4 regions of the Pseudomonas sp. EA_35y_Pfl2_R111 genome follow, and region 4 is predicted to be linked to each of the others. Evidence: predicted binding sites of a transcription regulator. Region 4 holds the regulator's gene; each other region holds the start of a gene.
What was found. The regulator FliA, encoded in region 4, starts transcription of late flagellar genes. The targets are predictions, from matches to a motif close to CTAAAGTTTNNNNNNNNNNNGCCGNTAA.
Positions count from the first base shown of each region.

Region 1: a site for FliA is predicted at 1,782-1,809, ahead of AACY25_RS09295 (methyl-accepting chemotaxis protein). Genes of this name have one in related genera too.
Region 2: a site for FliA is predicted at 4,118-4,145, ahead of AACY25_RS14995 (flagellin N-terminal helical domain-containing protein). Genes of this name have one in related genera too.
Region 3: a site for FliA is predicted at 1,871-1,898, ahead of AACY25_RS02385 (flagellin). Genes of this name have one in related genera too.

Region 1 covers NZ_CAXAOM010000002.1:148,299-153,636, reverse strand. The annotation lists gene AACY25_RS09300 (Na+/H+ antiporter family protein) at 422-1,741, shown strand; gene AACY25_RS09295 (methyl-accepting chemotaxis protein) at 1,861-3,543, shown strand; gene AACY25_RS09290 (pectin acetylesterase-family hydrolase) at 3,959-5,338, shown strand, end outside.
Region 2 covers NZ_CAXAOM010000003.1:431,125-436,462, forward strand. The annotation lists gene hutH (histidine ammonia-lyase) at 1-8, shown strand, start outside; gene hutC (histidine utilization repressor) at 156-869, shown strand; gene AACY25_RS14975 (endonuclease I family protein) at 876-1,532, opposite strand; gene AACY25_RS14980 (PaaI family thioesterase) at 2,109-2,516, opposite strand; gene AACY25_RS14985 (alpha/beta hydrolase family protein) at 2,545-3,423, opposite strand; gene AACY25_RS14990 (TetR/AcrR family transcriptional regulator) at 3,420-4,010, opposite strand; gene AACY25_RS14995 (flagellin N-terminal helical domain-containing protein) at 4,211-5,338, shown strand, end outside.
Region 3 covers NZ_CAXAOM010000001.1:454,260-459,597, forward strand. The annotation lists gene AACY25_RS02380 (flagellar protein FlaG) at 1-96, opposite strand, end outside; gene AACY25_RS02385 (flagellin) at 169-1,776, opposite strand; gene AACY25_RS02390 (flagellin) at 2,177-3,784, opposite strand; gene AACY25_RS02395 (cephalosporin hydroxylase family protein) at 4,239-5,006, opposite strand; gene AACY25_RS02400 (NAD-dependent epimerase/dehydratase family protein) at 5,027-5,338, opposite strand, start outside.
Region 4 covers NZ_CAXAOM010000002.1:839,733-845,070, forward strand. The annotation lists gene AACY25_RS12535 (protein phosphatase CheZ) at 1-343, opposite strand, end outside; gene AACY25_RS12540 (chemotaxis response regulator CheY) at 363-737, opposite strand; gene fliA (RNA polymerase sigma factor FliA) at 835-1,581, opposite strand; gene fleN (flagellar synthesis regulator FleN) at 1,578-2,408, opposite strand; gene flhF (flagellar biosynthesis protein FlhF) at 2,486-3,787, opposite strand; gene flhA (flagellar biosynthesis protein FlhA) at 3,803-5,338, opposite strand, start outside.

The DNA.
Region 1 (5,338 bases), 690 kb from region 4:
TCGAGCTGGCCTGCTTGACCAGGCTGGCGCTGCGTGAGGCCTGAATGACCGAGGCCGAAACCAGCACGGCAACAATAGCCAGCAAGCACAGGCCTGCCAGTAGGGTGATCTTCAACTGGATGGAAAGTCGGCTGAACAGCATTTTCAGGACCTTTTTATGACTGAGGCTTAGAGCGCCTATCGGCGCTTAGGGGCATTTCTTTAAGTTTCAGGTTAAGTAAAGCAGAGCGAATCGCAGGCCAGTAGGGCCCTTAAAGTCGCAGGGTGATCGAAATTAGCAACACCTTGTACAGAATAAATTACGGGTGTTTTGACAGGTCAGTCAGCATTGTGCAGAGTACGCGCCCTTCGCCGAACCGGCGCAGCATCCAGAGAAGGTCGAGACCCTTCGCGGACCTCTTTAAATTGCGGGAGTAAATCGATGAACGCAGTCGTTGCGGCAGTGGGGATCATGCTGATTCTCAGCTTGTGCCGTGTGCATGTGGTGGTAGCTTTGATCGTCGGCGCCTTGGCCGGTGGTCTGCTCGGCGGGCTGGGGATCGAAGGCTCGCTGGCGGCTTTCAATAAAGGCCTGGGCGGCGGCGCGACAGTGGCGTTGTCCTATGCCTTGCTCGGTGCCTTTGCCGTGGCAATTGCAAAATCCGGCCTGGCCCACGCCCTGGCGGACAAGGCGCTGGCAATGGTCGGCAAGCAGGACGCCAAAGGCGCAGGGTTGCTAAAGTGGCTGCTGATCGCGCTGTTGCTGGCGGTGGCTATTTCCTCGCAGAACATCCTGCCGATTCATATCGCCTTTATCCCGCTCCTAGTGCCGCCACTGCTGTATGTACTGAGTAAGCTGCAGCTCGACCGTCGCCTGATCGCTTGCGTGCTGACCTTCGGCCTGATTACGCCTTATATGTTTTTGCCGGTGGGTTTTGGCGGGATTTTCCTCAATGACATTTTGTTGGCCAATGTCGCCAGCGGCGGCGTCGATACCCAAGGCTTGGACGTGACCAAGGCTATGGCGATTCCAGCACTGGGCATGCTGTTCGGCTTGCTGGTGGCGGTGCTGTTCAGCTACCGCAAAAAGCGTGTGTACGACCTGAGCAAGATTGAGCAGGCCGAGCGCGTGGATGTTGCCTACAACCCGTTGAGCTTGCTGGTAGCGGGCGTGGCGATCGTCGCGGCGTTTGTCGTGCAGCTGTGGCTGGACTCGATGATCATCGGCGCATTGGTCGGTTTCATCATTTTCTCGGTGTCCGGCGTCGTGCGCTGGAAAGAGGCCGATGGCCTGTTTACCGAAGGCATGAAAATGATGGCGATGATCGGCTTTATCATGATCGCCGCCGCCGGTTTTGCTGAAGTGATGAAAGCTACCGGTGAGGTAAAAAGCCTGGTTGACAGCTCCGCCGAGCTGATCGGTCACGACAAGGCGCTGGGCGCGCTGTTGATGCTGCTGGTCGGTCTACTGGTCACCATGGGCATTGGCTCATCGTTCTCCACTGTGCCGATCATCGCGGCAATCTTTGTACCGCTGGGCCTGCAACTGGGCTTCAGCCCGCTGGCCATTCTGTGCATCGTCGGCACTGCCGGCGCGCTGGGGGATGCCGGCTCGCCAGCCTCCGATTCGACTCTCGGTCCAACCGCCGGGCTTAACGTCGATGGCCAGCACAACCATATCTGGGACAGCGTGGTACCGACCTTCCTGCACTACAACCTGCCCCTGTTGGTATTCGGTTGGGCAGCAGCTATGGTGATTTGATCGGGTTAGGGGTCGTCTGAAGCGCTACAGCTCTAGGTGACTCAACCTTTCAGCGGGGCTACCGATATACCGGTAGCCCCGTTTTTATTCCGCTGTATCGCTTAGCAAGGACTTGCCCGATGCGTCTTACATTAAAAGCAAAAGTAGTGCTTCTGGCGCTGGTTCCGGTGGTGCTGTTTGCCCTGGTACTCAGTGGCGCCGCCGCCAAGGTGCTGCAAAATCTGGCAGCCCAGGAAGTCAACGAAACCCGCGAGCGCCTGCTGCAGGAGAGCCGTAACGAGCTGCAGCATTACGTACAAATTGCCCTGGGTTCGGTGCAGTCGCTGTATGACGGTGCCGCGCAAGGCGATATGGCCAGCCGCGAACAAGCCGTCGCCATCCTGTCGAAAATAAAATTCGGCAAGGACGGTTACTTCTTCGGCCACGACTCCAATGTGGTGCGCCTGTTCCGCGGCGACAGCCCGGTGGATGTGGGCAAGAGCCTGGCCGATCGCCGCGATCCGAATGGTGTGTACATCAATCGTGAACTGGTGAATGTCGCCAAGAACAACAGTTACTACGTTAATTACAGTTCGCCACTGCCGAGCAATGATGCGGTGCTGGTACCGAAAATGGCCTACAGCTACTACCTGCCGAAGTGGGATATGGCTTTGGGCACGGCAATCAACCTTGACGGTGTCGAGGCGCAAATTGCCCAGGTACAGGTTGAGATCGACGAGCGCATCAGCACCATCATCACCAGCATCATGGTGATTGCTGCCGTGTTGCTGGTGGTGTTTGGCATCGTTGGTGTGGTGCTGAGCAACACCTTCCTGCGCCCGCTGCAGCAGATCAAGGACAACCTCGATGACATCGCGGCCGGTGAAGGTGACCTGACGCGCCGCCTGCCAATCAATGGCGACGATGAGCTTGGGCAACTGGCGGGCTCGTTCAACCGCTTTGTCGAAAAGATCCACGGCCTAGTACGACAGATCGTCGACATGACCGGCCAGCTGACCGAGCTGGTTGGCCAGGTATCGGCCCAGACGCAGCGTTCCGAAGAAGCCATGGAGCGTCAGCGCCATGAGACCGATCAGGTGGCAACTGCCATCAATGAAATGTCCGCTGCCGCCCATGAAGTCGCGCAAAGCGCTCAAGGCGCAGCAGAAGCGGCGCAGAAGACCGACACCGAAGGCCAGGCCGCGAAGAAGGTGGTCGATGGCAGCATCGAGCGCATCCATACCCTGGTGCAGGACATCCGCGACAGCGGCGTATCCCTTGACACCCTGCAGAAGGACGTCTCGTCGATTGTCAGCGTGCTCGACGTGATTCGCTCAATCGCCGAGCAGACCAATCTGCTGGCTCTTAACGCCGCCATTGAGGCCGCGCGAGCCGGTGAAGCAGGGCGCGGCTTTGCCGTGGTGGCCGATGAAGTGCGCGCGCTGGCCAGTCGTACGCAGCAGAGCACTCAGGAAATTCAGGGCATGATCGACCGCCTGCAGAAGGGTACTCAGGATGCCGTGACATCGATGCGCCGCTCCAGCGATGCTGGTGATGTCACCAGCGAGCAGGCCAATCTGGCCGGTACCTCGCTGGATGCCATTGCACAATTGATCGGCACCATCAACGCAATGAACGCGCAGATCGCCAGCGCCGCGGAGGAGCAAACCGCCGTGGCCGAAGAGATCAACCGCAGCGTGCACAAGATTGCCGTGGCGGTGGACAGCGTGGCCGACGAAACCCAGCAGGGCGCACAGACCGCGCGCAACCTAGCTGGGCTGGGCGAACGCCTGGGCGCACTGGTGCGCCAGTTCCGCATCTAGCGCCTGACGCTGCAACATCTAAAGGGAAGCCAGGCTTCCCTTTTTATTTTCCCGTAGGAGCGGGCCAGGCCCGCGACAATCGTTTCGCGGGCATGGGCTAGGCGCCCCCGCCGCTCCTACAGAAATAACCCTCCGGCAGATAACCGCAGCAGCTTAAAAACCGTAGCGCTATATCCAATAAATATGTAGCACTGTGGTATGCAGGAGTTTCTTGGACTAGCGTGCATAAATCGCCGGGCCCGCTTGAAGTTTAAGCAGCGGCGACACGTTTGGGTGCGCGTAGTTACTGCTGCTTTGGTGCGGTTTATGAGCAGCTTCCAGTAGGGAATGGCTGATTCGGGTAACAACTGGAGGTGCTTCGTATAACGGCTCGGGTATGTGGACCCATCGATAACAACAAGATGAGGGACTCACCATGTCTGTAGCGATAGCACTTCGGCGCTGTGCCGCGCCGCTGATAGTTTCGGCCCTGGCCATGCCAGTGCAGGCCGAGGAGGGCGATTACAACTTCTGGCAAACCCTGAGCAACCTGGTCGTGGCACCGGCGGCGGATAACAAGGTCACCCCGGCGCAACGCCTCGGCCCGTACCCGCTGCTGGCCAATCCGGGCGGTTTCAACAGCGGCTTCAAACCGGCCAATTACTACGCCTGGCAAACCGTGCAGATGGCCCCGCAAACCGGCGCCGTGTGTGGCAACGGCTCGCCGTACAAGTTCTTTGTCAACCGCGTGCCCAATACCCGCAACACCATCATCTATCTTGAGGGCGGCGGGGCCTGCTGGGACTACGCCAGTTGCACCGGCCAGAGTGGCATCCGCGGTGCGCGTAACCCCGACGGCATTCCCAATGACTACATGAGCCTGCTCAACCCGGGAGCCAGTCTGGTCAGTCCGTTTGTGGTGCGCCTGCATCCCTGGACGCGGGTGAAGACTCAAAACTGGAACATGGTCTACGTGCCGTATTGCACCGGTGACATCTATTCCGGCGACAAGGTCGCGGTCTATCAAGATCCACAAAGCCAGCAGGCGCCGCTGATCTGGCACCACAACGGCCTGCGTAACATGCGTGCGGTAGTGGGTTGGTTGAAAGACAACTTGCCGCGACCTACGCAGATGCTGACCACCGGTTGTAGCGCTGGCGGTGCTGGCAGCCTGACCAACTATGCGCCGACCCGGCAGGACATCGCACCGACGCGCAGCTTCCTGATCAACGACTCCGGCCCGGTGTTCTCGGCCATCAGCGGCGGTGGCAACGAGGCTTATCCATCCTTGCCGTTGCAAAGCTTTATCCGCAATGCCTGGGGGCTGGATGCCGGGCCGTTGACGTACCTGCAATCGCGTTTGCCGGGGCTTAACCTGAACGACCTGGGCACTATCTATCCAGCGTTGTCGAGCAACCTGGCGGGTGACCGCATGGGTCATACGCACTTCTGGAAGGACCTGAATTACTCGTCCTATTCCTACGAGCGTTTCTACCCGGAGATCATCAATGCGCCGAATCAGGCCGCCAAGGAGGCGCTAATCCACGCCAAGTGGGATGTGGATACTGGCAGGCTGCGTAACGAGCTGGCTAACCTGCCGAATGTCGGTGGGTACTTTCCGCAGTACCGCGCGGTCAATGAAAGCCACTGCACCAGCATCATCGAGTTTGCCAATTCGGATATTCAGGAGCAGAACCTGCAGCTGGATGACTTCGTCAATAACGTGATGAATGGCAGCGGCCCGGTACTGGATGCTTCCGAGCAGAGCGACACCGCCGACCGCAACAAACCCTTCAACCTGCTGTACTACGCGCTC
Region 2 (5,338 bases), on a different contig from region 4:
TAACGTAGTCGGGCCCGTGGGTAGGGTGGACAACACGAGGCTTGCCCACTGGGCTTAGCGTGTTGCAACGGTGGGCAAGCAAAGCGTTGCCCACCCTACGTTGCGGCTTGTTGACGCGTTATTATCCGCGCATCGGGACACCCCAAGGAGCCGCTGTGAGCAGTACAACCCCGCGCTACAAAGCGATTGAAGCGTTTCTGCTGGAGCGCATCCATAGCGGCGCTTACCCGGTCAATCATCAGATTCCGCCGGAAGAGCAGCTGGCGCGGGATTTCGGAGTCAGCCGGATGACCGCCAACAAGGCCATTCGCGATCTGGTGCAGAAGGGCTATCTGCTGCGCCAGGCTGGCCTGGGTACCTTTGTCACCGACCGCAAGGCCGAATCATCGCTGCATGAAGTGCTGAATATTGCCAATGAAGTGCGCGGTCGTGGGCACGCCTACAGTAACGACATCATTCGCTGTGAAGCGCTGGCGGCCGATGATGAGGTGGCGCTGCGCCTTGGCCTGCGTCTGGGCGCGGAGGTGTTTCACAGCATTCTGGTGCACCGCGAGGATGGCGTGCCGATCCAGCTGGAAGACCGCTTCGTCAACCCGCGCTGGGTGCCGCATTACCTGGACAGTGATTTTTCCCGGCAGACGCCCAACGAGGTGCTGGTCAGCAGCTGCCCGATCTCCGATGTCGAGCATGTGGTCGAGGCGGTGTTGGTGGATCAGCAGGTGGCCGACTGGCTGGCTATCGAAGTGGCCGCGCCGTGCCTGAGTGTGATTCGCCGGACCTGGTCGGATGAGCATCTGATCAGCTACGCCCGACTGATCCATCCGGGCGATCGCTATAAGCTTCGCTCATCGCACAAACCACGCCGTTAAAGCCAATCAGTTGTTGATCTGCTGCTCGACCAGTTCGGGGTTGTCGATAAAGCGGTTGCGGGTGCCTTGCAGGCTGGCAATCTTGTCGTTGCGCGCCTTTTCCTCGGCATCCGGCGGGTCCATCTGGTGCCATGTTTTGTACATCTGCACCTGGCCGACAATGGGCAGGTCGTACTCAACATGCATATAGAAAATCGCCCGGGCCACGTTGCCTTTGGCCTCGTCGCGCGGCTCGACCAATTGGAAGCTGGTTTTCATCTCGCAGTCGATGTCAGCGAATTTGCTTGGCACGCTGTCGTCCAGCTCGCCGAACTGCGCATTACGCCGCACTAGCTCGACGCGGGTCATTGCCGGGTAGAGGTTGTGCAGGTCGGAGGTCATGTAGACATAACGCGGGTTCATGATTCCGCACTGACGGTCGGTGACGCAGCGCAGGGCGCTTTTCAGCTGTCTAGTGCTGTAGATCGCGCTGGCTTTGAGCTGGCCGCTCTCTTCGGTGAAGTCTTTGCCGCAATACAGCGTGCTGCCGCCCTGGCCGTAAAGCTGGCTCCAGAACAATTGGACGGCGGCTTTGGGATCGGAAAGTTGGTTCTGTCCGTTGGCCAATGTGGGTAGGCTGATGCTAGCTGTCAGACAGCCGATGGCGAAAAGCAGTGAGCGCATGCGTAGCCCCAATGACCGCCGTTGTCGGCGCTTGTTGTTTTTGTAAGACAGGATCGAGTCTAACAAGACCTACGTCACAAAATAAAGCCGAGCGGTTGCTCGGTTTTACCCGAAAAGACGTTGTGTAGGCGATGGCTTACACGGTGTGATGCAGATTGCCACTATGCCGGTTAGCGGGCGATGGCTAATCTGCTGCCCGTGGACGTCGCGCAGGAAGCGCACTTTAGCAACAAGGATACGTGGGACAGCTGCCAGGATGGCAAGCAGATCAAGGATGTCAGCAAATAGTCTGCAAAAACCCCGCAATCGCGGGGTTTTCTTTTTTATGCTCAGCGCCTCCATGCGCTTTACCCCTTGGGGCTTGCGCGCAAAAACGTTCCCGACGTTTTTGTGGGCTGCCATCCATGGCCGCCACCCTTCGGCCATCGCTGCGCGATGTTGAAAATCATTCCAGATGATTTTTTATGCTCAGCGCCTCCATGCGCTTTACCCCTCTGGGGCTTTCAGGCAAAAGCGCTTCTGACCTTTTCTGGCTTGCGTTCGCCAAACCGCTCAACCATCTCGACGTGCCGAACGCTATCGCGTGATTACGCTAAATACCGCGCTGGCACGGGCGATGCGTACGGATTCGACCATGAAGTAGCAATTGGCAAACGCCAGGCTTTTGCCGACCTTTTGTACATCGCTTTCAATGCTGATCCAGTCGCCGAGTTTGGCGGTGCCCGCGTAGTCGATGGTCAGGCTGCTGGTGACTATTGGCGTGGGCGGCTCGTGGGCGAAGGCACTGTTATAACCCAGGGCGACGTCGGCCAGGCTGCTCAGTACGCCGCCATGCACCAGGCCGCGGGCATTGCAGTGTTTTTCCTCGGCACGTAGGCCAATCACCAGGCCCGTCTCTGTGCGCTGGTTGTAGATCGGCCCCAGCAGATCAAGAAAGGGGCTGCTTCTAAACAGCGGGGTAAAGCCTGCGGGAATCATGCTCATCAGCAAAGCCTCCTTTGTTATCGGATGTTCAGGCGGCCTGGCGCTGCGCCTGTAATTCAGCAAACCAGTTCAGCGTTTCATCCCAAAGCGACTGCGCAGCCGGGCGGAAGTAGCCCATATGACCGATGGCGCCGATGCTGGCGGTTGAGTCAATGGTGCGCGCTTGATAAGGCGCGGCGCTGTAGGCGGCCATAAAGGCATCGCGCGAGGCAGGCGGGGCCCACAGATCGTCAAGGGCGTTGGCGGCGATAATCGGCGTGCTGACCTGAGCAAAGCGCTCCGCCAATTCCGGCATTTGCGGGTCTTCGAAGAAGTAGCGCGGGTAGCTGCACCAGCGCTTCCACTGTTTGTACACGCCCAGTGGCAGGTCCTCGCCCATGCCCAGCTTGCTCCATGCCAGGTAGCCCTTGTAGCGGGTCAGCAGTGGGCCGATCAACCGCCACATGGTCAGCACGCGCAGTTGCTCGGCCTTGGGCATCCAGCCGTGCCAGCCGGCACCAGTGCCGAATGTGTAAAAACCCTGGACCTGATCATGGTTTGGCAGCAGACCGAAGGCATGCCCGCCAAAGGAATGGCCGACCATATACAGCGGCCGCTGCGGGTGACGGTGCTGGTCGACGGCAGCCGCCAGGTCGAGGTGTGCCCAGTCCAGATAGTCCATGGCAAAGCCGCGCAGGCTGGCGGGTTTCGATTGGCCGATACCGCGGTAGTCCAGGGTCAGGGTGCTGTAGCCGCGTTGCGCGGCGTATTCGGCAAAACGTCGATAGAAGCCCTGCGGCACGCCGGTGGCGCCGGCAATCACTAGCTGCGCGATCGGCTCCGGCGCGTGGTACAGCGTGGCGGTGAGCGGATAACCGTCGAGTGCCGGCAGCTGCACGCTTTCGCTAAGGATGGCTGGGGTGTTCATGGGCGGACTCCTCCCGGAAACTGTTCGCGGGTCAGGTTGAACAGGGCAGTGGCTGCGCGCTTGAGCGGCTCGCTGCTGCCGGCCACGCGGGCTTGCAGCAGCCCGCCTTCATACAGCGCGACAAACAGTGCGGCGAGGTTATCCGCCTGCTCGCTGGGGTAACCGTAGGCATGCAGTTGTGCGCTTAGCGCCTGGCGCACGGCAGTAAAACTGCGCTGCAAGGCGGCGCGAATTTCCAGATCTTCCGGGCCACTTTCCAAGGCGACGGTGGCTAGCGGGCAGCCACGTTCGAACTGACTGTTCTCCAACTGTTGCAGTGCGCCTTGCAACCAGTTGTGCAGCGCCTTGAGCGGGTCCGACTGCTGGGCAAAAAGCTGGCTGAACAGGCTGTCGATATGCTGGCTGATATGGTCGATAGCTGCCACCGCTAGCTCGCTCTTACCGCCAGGGAAGTGGTGATAGAGGCTGCCCTTGGGCGCGCCGGCAATTTCCAGCAGCTCACTCAGGCCAACGCCATGCAGCCCCTTGCGTTGCAAGGCATCGGCCATGGCGTGAATCAGTTTGTCGCGGGTCGAGATCTTTTTCATGAGCAAATATATAGACCGGTCGGTCTATTTTGCCAAGCAGTTTGTGCCGCTATTCGAATTGTTGATGAAGGATTATCGATAAGCGGACAAAAACTTTGGTTGCTCCTCTCAAGAAAGCGCCAGCGCCGCCGCTAAGTTGAGATGGCCGTCAATCCCAGCAGGGGGCGGTAAGGGAGTTGCATTCGCCAAAGGGTCCATAAATGGCGCTGACGCTTAACACCAACGTTTCATCGCTTAGCATTCAGCGCAGCCTGAATGAGACTACGCGTGCGTTGGAAACGTCGATGCAGCGCCTCTCCACCGGCTATCGCATCAACAGTGCCAAGGATGATGCTGCTGGTATGCAGATTGCCAATCGCATGAGTAGCGAGATCAGCGGAATGCGGATCGCTGTTCGCAACGCTAATGATGGTATCTCCCTGGCCCAGACCGCCGAGGGGGCTTTGCAACAATCCACTCTTATTCTGCAGCGCATGCGCGATTTGGCACTGCAGGCCGCCAACGGCTCCAACTCGATTAATGAGCGCAGTGCGCTGCAGCAGGAAGTTTTGCAGTTGCAGCAGGAGCTGGGTCGGATTGCCGAAACTACGAGCTTTGCCGGGCGCAAGTTGCTGGATGGCAGCTATGGCTCAAGCGCATTACAGGTCGGGGCCAATGCGTTTGAAACGATTGCTGTCAGCCTCGGCAATTTTGGAGTCAAGCGTATTGGGGTTAACTCGCGCGATCTGGTCAATGGCACCACCGGCGTGCTGGCGGCTGATCAGTTGGGTGGGCTGCTGGCGCAAAACGGCGCGATTCCTGATAACGACGTGAGTGGCGAATTAACTGTTTATGGTCGTGCCACAACCCGCTTTGCGGTCGAGGGGTCGGCCAAGTCGGTAGCCAGCAGTATCAACAAACGTTCCGAAACCACCGGCGTTACAGCGGACGCCCGCACGCTTGTGCAGTTGAGTTTCAGTGAGGACGACACCTACAGTTTTGAACTATACGGTTCTAACACCGAGGCTGTAAGTATTCGCGGCAAGCTGGAAAACGGCGATCTGGGTTTACTCGCTGAAGCCATCAATGCTGAAAAAGGCACAACAGGCATCAGTGCGCGCATTGAAGATGGCAAGTTGTGGTTGGTCAGTGAGGCGGGCGACGACATTGTTCTTGAGGATTTTCTGTCGGAGGAAAATGGCACCGCAGTGATCCAGGCGTTCGATTACAGCGGTGAGGATGAGCTGACGAGTGCTGTGGCGACGCTTGATGATGATTCATCCGCCAGGGCCATTGGCGTGGTGCGCATGAGCAGCAATAACGCGTTCAGTACCGAGGTGGACGGCGTC
Region 3 (5,338 bases), on a different contig from region 4:
AGCGCCCTCTACGGCACTACCCGACGTAGCACTTTGAGTCCGCTCTACCTTAGTAGGTACAGCAGTTGGGGAATTTTGAACTGAACCAATGTCCATCACTTTATCCTCACAATGAGGGAACGGGGGGAAGAGCCATGCCCTCCCCCCCGTAGTCTAGCGCTTCAACCCTTAGCCGAGCAGACTGAGAACAGCCTGCGGCAACTGGTTGGCCTGGGCCAAGATCGCAGTACCGGCCTGCTGCAAGATCTGATTTTTGGTCAGTTCCGAAGTTTCAGCAGCATAGTCGGTGTCACGAATCCGGCTGCGAGCAGCGGAAGCATTCTCTCCAATGTTTTGCAAGTTGGAGATGGTGTTCTCGAAGCGGTTCTGCACCGCACCGAGTTGAGCACGCTGACTGTCGATGTTGGAGATCGCAGAGCTGATGATACCCAAGGCGTTCTGCGCACCAATCGCCGTACCGATATCAATCGAGTCCACCGCTTCTAGCACGCTGAACTTGCTCGCAGCCTGATTACCACCGTCGATAGTGTCGAAATTCTCCACCTCGAAGGCATCTGGCGACTCGAAACGTACCTGGCCTACAACAGTAGCGCCATCAGTGCCGTCACCGGTCATAGCGGCTGCAGTACCGATAGTATCACTAGCATCATCGGAGTCGTCGATGCCGTTGTCGCCATTGAAGGACAGCGTCTGGAGTTCAGCCGCTACCGCAGCGTCCGAAGAATCAGTAGCAGTGTATTCGTCGATCGCGATGTTGTCGCCACGCTCGCTCACCATCTCCAATGCGCCGTTGTTCAGCACCCGGGCACTGATACCGGTACGGCCAGTTTCCTTATTGATCGCATCGGCCAAACCGGAGAGATCACCCCAATCAGTAATACTGGCCGAGATCTGCACAGCGTCGCCTTCTTTGGCGTTATTGGAACCATAGAGATTGAAGCTGATGGTGCCGGACGTATCGGTGTTGGTAAACTTGCCATCCGCGTCCTGCTGCAAGCGCACAGATGTACGCGCAGTCGAGGTTACACCAGTGGAATCCGCTGTACGATTCACAGCATTAGAGAGGTCACGCGCCGAGCTGCCATCAACCAAAGCAACCGAGGCTTCGCCCAGTTTGCCCTTGATGGTCAGGCCATCGGTGGTGGCCGGCGACGAGGCATAACCTACGTCGGTGGAGGTGATGTCGGCGAAGCCGGTCACGACGCTAGCGGCGATACCGCTTTGCGCATCGGTTTCACTGGATACACTGCTGTTAAAGCGGTTTGCACCAATGCGCGAAGCAGAAGCCGCGCCGACCGAAACACTGATGGTCTCGAAGGCGTTAGCGCCGACCTGGAAGCTTTGCGAACCAAAGGTACCGTCGAGAATCTTACGGCCACCGAAGCTGGTGGTTTCTGCAATACGGTTCAGCTCTTGCTGCAGCTGCGACACTTCACCTTGCAGAGCCGCACGTTCGCTGGCGCCGTTAGAGCCGTTGGCCGACTGCAGGGACAGGTCACGCATACGCTGCAGAATGCCGGTGGACTGCTGCAACGCACCTTCAGCGGTTTGCGCCAGGGAGATGCCGTCGTTGGAGTTACGTACCGCAACGTTAAGGCCGTTGATCTGGCTGGTCAGACGGTTGGAAATCTGCAGACCAGCCGCATCGTCTTTAGCGCTATTGATACGGAAGCCAGTGGAAAGGCGTTGCAGGGACGTATCCAGGCCTTTGGCCGAACTGCCCAAGTTACGCTGAGTGTTCAGCGACGCTACGTTTGTGTTGACTGTAAGGGCCATGGTATTTGCCTCCAAAGGACCGCTAAGTTTGCCTGAGCTCGCGAGCTTCGGGGCTGTTTGCTCAGACACCCTATTAAGTTCGCATTCGATCTTTGTATCGGCGCTGCCCGGAGCAACTTTAGGCAGCTTCAGCAAGAAAAATTTGAGATTTTTTTTTGCTGACCGATCAGGCAGTTACACAAGTCATGGAAGTCATGTTGAAAAATTGACGCTCGACTTTCGATCGACCTGAAGCACTGCCTAAGCTTCTATCGGCAGCGTCAGTGGATAGTTGAGGATTTTCTGTGCGCCTATAGAAGAAGGCACGGAGGGGTAAAGCAGGTCGTGTAAACGTCAGAACTTTCAATGAAAAGTCAATACAGGAAGCGCAGAGCACTCGCCCCCTGTATTGGCGTAACGACTACTGAAGCAGGCTGAGCACGGCCTGAGGCAGCTGGTTGGCCTGGGCCAGAATTGCAGTACCGGCTTGCTGTAGGATCTGATTCTTGGTCAGTTCCGAAGTTTCAGCAGCGTAATCGGTATCACGAATCCGGCTACGGGCAGCCGAGGCATTCTCCCCAATGTTCTGCAGGTTGGAGATGGTGTTCTCGAAGCGGTTTTGCACTGCACCGAGCTGAGCACGCTGACTGTCAATATTAGAGATGGCAGCGCTGATGATACCCAATGCGTTCTGCGCCCCCACATAACTGCTGACATCCACCTGATCGACCGACTCCAGCAAGCTGTAAACATCGGCCGACTGAATACCACTATCAATGGTGTCGAAATTTTCGACTTTAAACGCATCCGGCGACTCGAAACGCACTTGGCCAACCGCAACTGCACCGTTTGTCCCATTACCAGTCAAAGTTGCGGCAACGCCGACAGTATCACTGGCATCAGCAGCATCATCGATGCTGTTATCGCCATTGAACGCCATATTCTGCATTTCAGCGGCAATGGTGTTACCTGTAGAGCCCTCTGCGGTGTAATTGTCGATAGCGATATTGTCGCCACGTTCGTTGACCATCTCTAAGGAGCCATTGATCAACACTTTGGCGCTAATACCGGTACGTCCGGTTTCCTTATTGATTGCATCAGCGAGACCGGACAGATCTCCCCAATCGGAAATCGTAGCGGAGATTGCTACCCCGTCGCCTACCTTGCTGTCGTTGGAGCCGTAGAGGGTAAAGCTGATTGTGCCGGAAATATCGGTGTTGCTAAAGCCGCCACTGGCATCTTGCTGCAAACGCACTGAGGTGCGCGCACTGGAGCTAACACCCGTAGAGTCGGTTGCACGGTTAACCGCGGTGGATAATTCACGCGCAGAACTACCGTCGACCAAGCCGATCGAAGCCTCGCCCAATTTGCCCTTAATAGTCAGGCCGGCGGAAGTCGCAGGCGAAGATGCATAGCCAACATCGGTAGATGTAAGGTCGGCGAAACCGGTAATTGAGCTTGCTGCAATACCGCTCTGTGCCGCGGTATCACTAGCAACGCTGCTATTGAAGCGACTGGCCCCAATGCGCGAAGCATTAGCCGCCCCCACCGATACGCTGATGGTTTCAAAGGCGTTGGCACCCACTTGGAAACTCTGCGAACCGAAAGAACCGTCAAGAATCTTACGACCGCCGAAGCTAGTAGTTTCGGCAATACGATTCAGCTCTTGCTGCAGCTGCGACACCTCGCCTTGCAGAGCGGCACGCTCACTAGCACCATTGGAGCCGTTAGCCGACTGCAGGGCCAGGTCACGCATACGCTGCAAAATACCGGTGGACTGCTGCAAGGCACCTTCAGCGGTCTGCGCCAGAGAGATGCCGTCATTGGAGTTTCGTACCGCTACAGCCAGGCCCTGAATTTGGCTGGTCAGGCGGTTAGAGATTTGCAGACCGGCCGCATCATCCTTGGCGCTGTTGATGCGCAAGCCGGTAGAAAGACGTTGCAAGGACGTGTCCAAGCCCTTGGACGATGAATTCAGGTTCCGCTGAGTATTCAGCGACGCCACGTTGGTGTTGACTGTCAGTGCCATGGTTTTTCTCCAAAGAATATGTCTGCTGCACGTGCGCTTTGGGCCTGAACCGATACAGCACCAGGCGCCGACATCTAGTGACATAGCCAGCAATGCCATTAGCGTGCCAATTCTTACTAACTAGATAAAAACCTATAAAAAACAATCGATTGAATTATCAATACACGCTATGAAAACGGCTTGCCGGCTGCAGAGCGGCAATACACTGCCGCTCTCTTTGCCTGTTGCGGCAAACGCCTCAGCCACCGGCATCGATGGCCGAGACCTGGCAAATAACGAACAGGAGCGATAACCGCTTCACAGCAGCGATTGAAGTGCAGAGGGGGATGTCGGGTAGGAGCTGTACCGGTCTTGACGCTGAGCGAAGACCGGTAAGGGAGGGGAACAGAACTCGCGCCGCACAGGCGCGTAGATAAGAATGACCGCTGCGGCAAACGCACAGCGGTCGGTGCAATCAGGCGATGCGTTTCAACCAGGCATTGGGCCAGTGGGTGATGTTTTTGCTGAGGCTGCTTTCATTGAACGGCCAGGCTGGCTGCTCGATAACGAACCGCGGATTGCCTTCGGCGAAATCGAGCGCGGCTTGCGAAGGATTGTCCTTGCCCCAGTTCGGGTTGCCCCGCGGAACGTCGGTCAGATCGCGCATAACGCCGTCGGTGGAAACGATGTAGGAGCCTGGGGTGACCAGCGGCGAGTACTGGCGTAGCTCTTCGGCGACGTGGGCATAGGTATGGTTGGAGTCGAGAATCACCAGTACCGTTTCACCTGGCTTAACCAGTGACTTGACCTGGGCGACGATATCATCGGCCACCGAACTGCCCTCAATCAGGGTCAGGTATTCAAATAGCTCATGGGCCTCGATGGCTTTGCGGTTGTGCGGACGGATCTCGATATCCACACCAATCACGCGGCCCTTGCCCATGGCCTTGAACAGGCTGGCGTAGTAAATCAACGAGCCGCCGTGAGCAATGCCGGTTTCAATGATCACGTCCGGCTTGATGCTGTAGATCACTTCCTGAATGCGCAGCATATCTTCCGGCAACTGGATCACCGGGCGACCCATCCAGGAGAAGGTGTAGGGGTACTTCTGGTTCCAGCCCAAAGTCACCCATTGCTGGGTGAGCAGTTCGAAGGCTTCGTCCGTGTACAGATCCAGCTCACGCACGGAGCCCTGGTCATCCAGAGTCAGCTTTTTGTTATCAGTATCGACTGTCAGTTTCATGCCCTGCTCCTTTGCCAGAATTAAACACGCCCACGCCACCAGGCCAGAGCGTCATCCAAACCGTGTTGTAGATCAAACTGTGCTTGCCAACCCAACCTCACCAGCCGCTGGTTATCCGCCAGCAACAACGGTGGATCATCGGCGGCCACTGCAATGGCACCCATCCGTAACAGGTGCATTGCATCCAACTGTGTAGCCAGGTACTCAACCACCTCACGCAGGCGCACCGGCTGGCCGCTGCCAAGATTGAACGCGCCCTGCGCCTGGTGTTGCAACAAGGTCACCAGGGCGCTACCAATATCCGCCGCATGTAACAGGTCACGCAGTTGCTC
Region 4 (5,338 bases):
TGACCAGTGGTGCGCTCTGCTCGACTAAGTCCATGGTGCGATTGGCCGCTTTCTCGGTCATCGTCACGACGTAATTCAGGCGTTCGGTGGCATCGGTGATTTGCGAGACCTCTGTGGCATGTGGCACACGGGGGTCGAGCTGGAAGTTGACAATGGCGTTGTGCAGCTCACGGGTCAGCTTGCCGACTTCGTGGTACAGGCCACGATCACGCGCTTTATTGAGCTCATGTATTAGCTGTACCGCTTCACCAAAGTTGCCTTGTTCCAGGCTATCTACCAGTTGGCGAGCGTTGTGCTTCAGGGACGACTCAAGATCACCCTGAGCGGAATCGTTATGTTCCATAGCAACCTCATGGCAGACATCAGCCGTTGACGCGTTCGAAGATTTTTTCAATCTTCTCTTTCAGTACCTGGGCAGTGAACGGTTTGACTACATAACCGTTAACCCCAGCCTGGGCTGCTTCGATGATCTGATCGCGCTTAGCTTCAGCGGTTACCATCAGCACCGGCAGGGTTTTCAGGCGCTCATCCGCACGCACGGCGCGCAGCAGGTCGATACCCGTCATGCCGGGCATGTTCCAGTCCGTCACCAAGAAATCGAAACTGCCGCTCTGCAGCATGGGCAGCGCGGTAACGCCATCATCGGCTTCTGCGGTGTTGGTGAACCCCAAGTCACGCAGGAGGTTCTTGATGATCCGTCGCATCGTTGAAAAGTCATCAACGATGAGGATTTTCATGTTCTTGTCCAAGTCGACCTCCGTACAGTCCCAAACGCACCCAGCACCCTGTGTGCGCTTTTAATCGTGAAACCGGCCTAGCATTAGCGAGTACAACTCAATGTGCGCGCCACTCGCCCAAACGAGCGCGTAAACGAGCGGCACACTGACTGTGTAGTTGGCTTACACGTGATTCGCTAACCCCCAACACCTCACCGATCTCTTTAAGATTCAATTCTTCATCGTAATATAGCGCTAACACTAGGCGCTCGCGCTCCGGCAGGTTGGCAATGGCATCTGCCAGGGCCGCCTGAAAGCGTTCATCTTCCAGATCACGAGAAGGTTCGAGGTGGTTGCTGCCAGCGTCTTCACCCAGCCCACCGTGCTCGCCGTCCTGCAACAGGTCGTCGAAACTGAATAGGCGGCTGCCTAAAGTGTCGCCAAGAATGCCGTAGTAATCCTCGAGACTCAATTGGAGTTCGGCCGCAACCTCTTGATCTTTAGCGTCTCTGCCGGTTCTGGCCTCAATTTTTCTAATCGCGTCGCTGACCATACGGCTATTGCGATGCACTGAGCGTGGGGCCCAGTCGCCTTTACGCACCTCATCCAGCATGGAGCCGCGAATGCGAATACCGGCGAAGGTCTCAAAACTGGCGCCTTTACTGGAGTCGTATTTTTTTGACGCTTCGAGCAAGCCGATCATCCCGGCCTGGATCAAGTCGTCGACCTGCACATTGGCCGGCAAGCGCGCCAACAGGTGATAGGCGATGCGTTTGACCAAGGGCGCGTAGCGCTCGATCAATTGATGTTGGGAGTCCTGCGCCTGCGCCTTGCTATACATACGAAGTCCAGAAGCTGCTGTCATATGGCCGTGTCTGCGGTCGGTTGCTGCACCAGACGCTCAACGAAAAACTCCAAATGACCACGCGGATTGGCCGGTAATGGCCAGGCATCGACTTTTTGGGCTATCGCCTTGAACGCCAGCGCGCACTTCGAACGCGGGAAGGCTTCATAAACCGCGCGCTGTTTCTGCACGGCCTTGCGCACTGACTCGTCATAAGGAACTGCACCTACGTACTGCAGGGCAACGTCGAGAAAGCGGTCAGTGACTTTAGTCAGCTTAGCAAAGAGGTTACGACCTTCCTGCGGGCTATGAGCCATGTTGGCCAATACCCGGAAACGGTTCATGCCGTGATCGCGGTTGAGCAGTTTGATCAGCGCATAGGCGTCGGTAATCGACGTTGGCTCATCACACACCACCACCAATACTTCCTGAGCGGCGCGCACGAAGCTGACCACGCCATCACCGATACCCGCGGCGGTGTCGATGATCAGCACATCGAGGTTGTCACTGATATCGCTGAACGCCTGGATCAGCCCAGCATGCTGCATGGGCGACAGCTGCACCATGCTTTGAATGCCAGACGCTGCCGGCACGATACGAACGCCACCGGGGCCCTGAAGCAGCACATCGCGCAGCTCACATTCACCACTGATAACGTCTTCCAGGGTGCGTTTGGCGCTCAGACCAAGCAGCACATCGACGTTGGCCAAGCCCAAGTCGGCGTCCATCAGCATCACCCGGCGGCCAAGGTCAGCCAGGGCCAATGCCAGGTTCACCGACACATTGGTCTTACCGACGCCACCTTTGCCGCCGGTCACCGCAATCACCTGAACGGGATGCATACCCATATTTCTACACACCTTGTCTAACTTCGACTGGAGCCACTTGGCCGGCTAAGCGCGGTTTAGTTCCAACAGCATGGCGCTTAACTGACGCGTCGTGCGGGTTGCTGGTAAAGGCCGGCAAACATCTCCGCCATCGTATCCTCGCTTGGATCTTGATTGGCCTGCAGCCCCACGGCCCGACTAACCAATTGATGACTGCGCGGAACTTGCAAATCATCGGGAATGCGTGGCCCATCAGTAAGATAGGCTACCGGTAGACGCTGGCTAATAGCCAGTCCTAAAACCTCGCCCAGACTCGTCGCCTCATCCGCTTTGGTCAGAATGCAGCCAGACAAGCCGCAGCGCTTATAACTATGGTAGGCGGCTTTCAGCACTTGGCTCTGGCTGGTAGCGGCCATCACCAGATAATTTTTAGCGTTGACACCACGACTGGCCAGCGTTTCCAGTTGCATGCGCAGCGCCGGATCATTGGCTGGTAAGCCGGCAGTATCAATCAGCACCACGCGCTTGCGTGCTAATGGGGCCAGGGCCTGGGTCAATGACTGACCGGGGTCGACCAGGGTTACCGGGACGTTGAGAATGCGCCCTAGGGTCTTGAGTTGCTCTTGGGCACCAATGCGGTAACTGTCCAGGCTGACCAGGGCAATATGCTGCGCGCCGTATTTGAGCACGTAACGCGCGGCCAGCTTGGCCAGGGTGGTGGTCTTGCCCATGCCGGCCGGGCCCACCAAGGCGATCACACCGCCCTCATCCATCGGTTCCTGCTTCGGCGTTTTGATTGCATGAGCCAGGTGCGCGAGCAACATGCGCCACGCCTGACGAGGTTCGGTCACGCCGCTGACACGCTCCAGCAGCGCCTTCGACAATTCGGCCGACAGCCCCATGCGTTGCAGGCGACGCCACAGATTGGCCTGCTGCGGGCGGCGGGTCTGCAATTGGCCCCAGGCAATCGAACCCAGCTGCACTTCAATCAATTCGCGCAGACCGTGCAGTTCAAAACGCATGGCATCCAGCGCGCGCTGATCGGTGGCCGCAGCAGGCGCCGCCTGCGATTTACGCATCACGGCAGCCAAACTGTCGGCCGGCATGCTGTCGGCAGCGCCAAACAGCTGGCGGTCCTTGCCGGCATCTACCTGGGTGCGGGTGGTCAGCTCGGCCTGGGCCGTGGCGATTTTTGCCTGGGTCTTGCGCAACTCGGCTTCCAGCGCCGGGTTGGGCTGGCGAGCCGGTGCAGCAGGCACCTGATAATCCAGCGCGGCGGTCAGTTCGACACCACCGGCGACCCGACGATTGCCAATGATCGAGGCGTCGGCACCCAACTCATCACGCACCAGCTTCATGGCGGTACGCATATCGGCGGCGAAAAAGCGTTTGACCTGCATGGCCTGTAACCTCGGTTAGTTCTGCCCCACCGTCGCAACGATGGTGACCTGCTTGTTATCCGGAATTTCCTGGTATGCCAGTACATGGATACTCGGAACCGCCAGCCGCGCGAATCGCGAGAGCATCGCCCGGACCGGACCGGCCACCAGCAGTATCACTGGCTTGCCGAGCATTTCCTGGCGCTGCGCCGCCTCCACCAGGGAACGCTGCAGCTTCTCCGCCATGCCAGGCTCCAGGAGGATGCCCTCCTCGGAGCCTTGACCGGCCTTCTGAAGACTGTTGAGCAATATCTGTTCCAACCTGGGTTCCAGGGTGATCACAGGTAGCTCAAGCTCTAGTCCCACAATGCTTTGCACGATTGCGCGGGCCAACGCGACGCGTACAGCTGCCACCATCGCGGCGGGATCTTGACTCTTCACCGCGACATTGGCGATGGCTTCGGCAATGGTGCGGATATCGCGCACCGGCACCTGCTCCTGCAGCAAGCTCTGTAACACCTTGAGCAGGGTCGACAGGGAAATCATCCCCGGCACCAGCTCCTCGGCAAGCTTCGGCGAACTCTTGGCCAGCAGTTGCATCAACTGCTGCACTTCCTCATGCCCAAGCAGCTCATGAGCATGCTTGTGCAGCACTTGGTTGAGATGGGTGGCAACCACGGTGCTAGCGTCAACCACGGTGTAGCCGAGGGACTGCGCCTGATCGCGCTGGGTCGGGTCGATCCACACCGCTTCCAGGCCAAATGCCGGGTCTTTGGCGGCGATGCCGTTGAGCGGACCGAACACCTGACCTGGATTGATCGCCAGTTCACGGTCCGGATACACCTCGGCCTCGGCCACGCTGACGCCCATCAGGGTCAGGCGATAGGCATTAGGCTGCAGATCGAGGTTGTCGCGGATATGCACCGAGGGCATCAAAAAACCCATCTCTTGGGAGAGCTTCTTACGCACCCCCTTGATCCGCGCCAGCAGCTGACCACCCTGGTTACGGTCAACCAGCGGAATCAGGCGGTAGCCCACTTCCAGGCCGACCATATCCACCGGCGTTACGTCATCCCAACCCAGTTCCTTAACCTCTTGGGCCTTCTGCGCGGGCAACAGTTCCTGCTGGCGCTGCACTTCCTTGATCTCATTTTCTTTGGTCGCACGTTGCTTGTTGGCAATCCAGTACGCGGCGCCGGCCGCCACCAGGCCCAGGCTGATAAAGGAGAAATGCGGCATGCCAGGCACCAGGCCCATGGCAATCATCACCGCCGCCGTTACGGCCAGCGCACGTGGCGAGGCAAACATCTGCCGATTGACTTGGGCGCCCATGTCTTCCGAGCTGGAAACCCGCGTCACCATGATCGCCGCAGCAGTCGACAGCAGCAGCGAAGGAATCTGCGCCACCAGGCCGTCGCCGATGGTCAGCAAGGTGTAGATGCGCCCTGCGTCAACGAAACTCAGGTCATGTTGAAAGATGCCGATGGCAATGCCGCCGATCAGGTTGATGAACAGAATCAGCAAGCCGGCAATCGCATCGCCGCGCACGAACTTACTGGCACCGTCCATCGA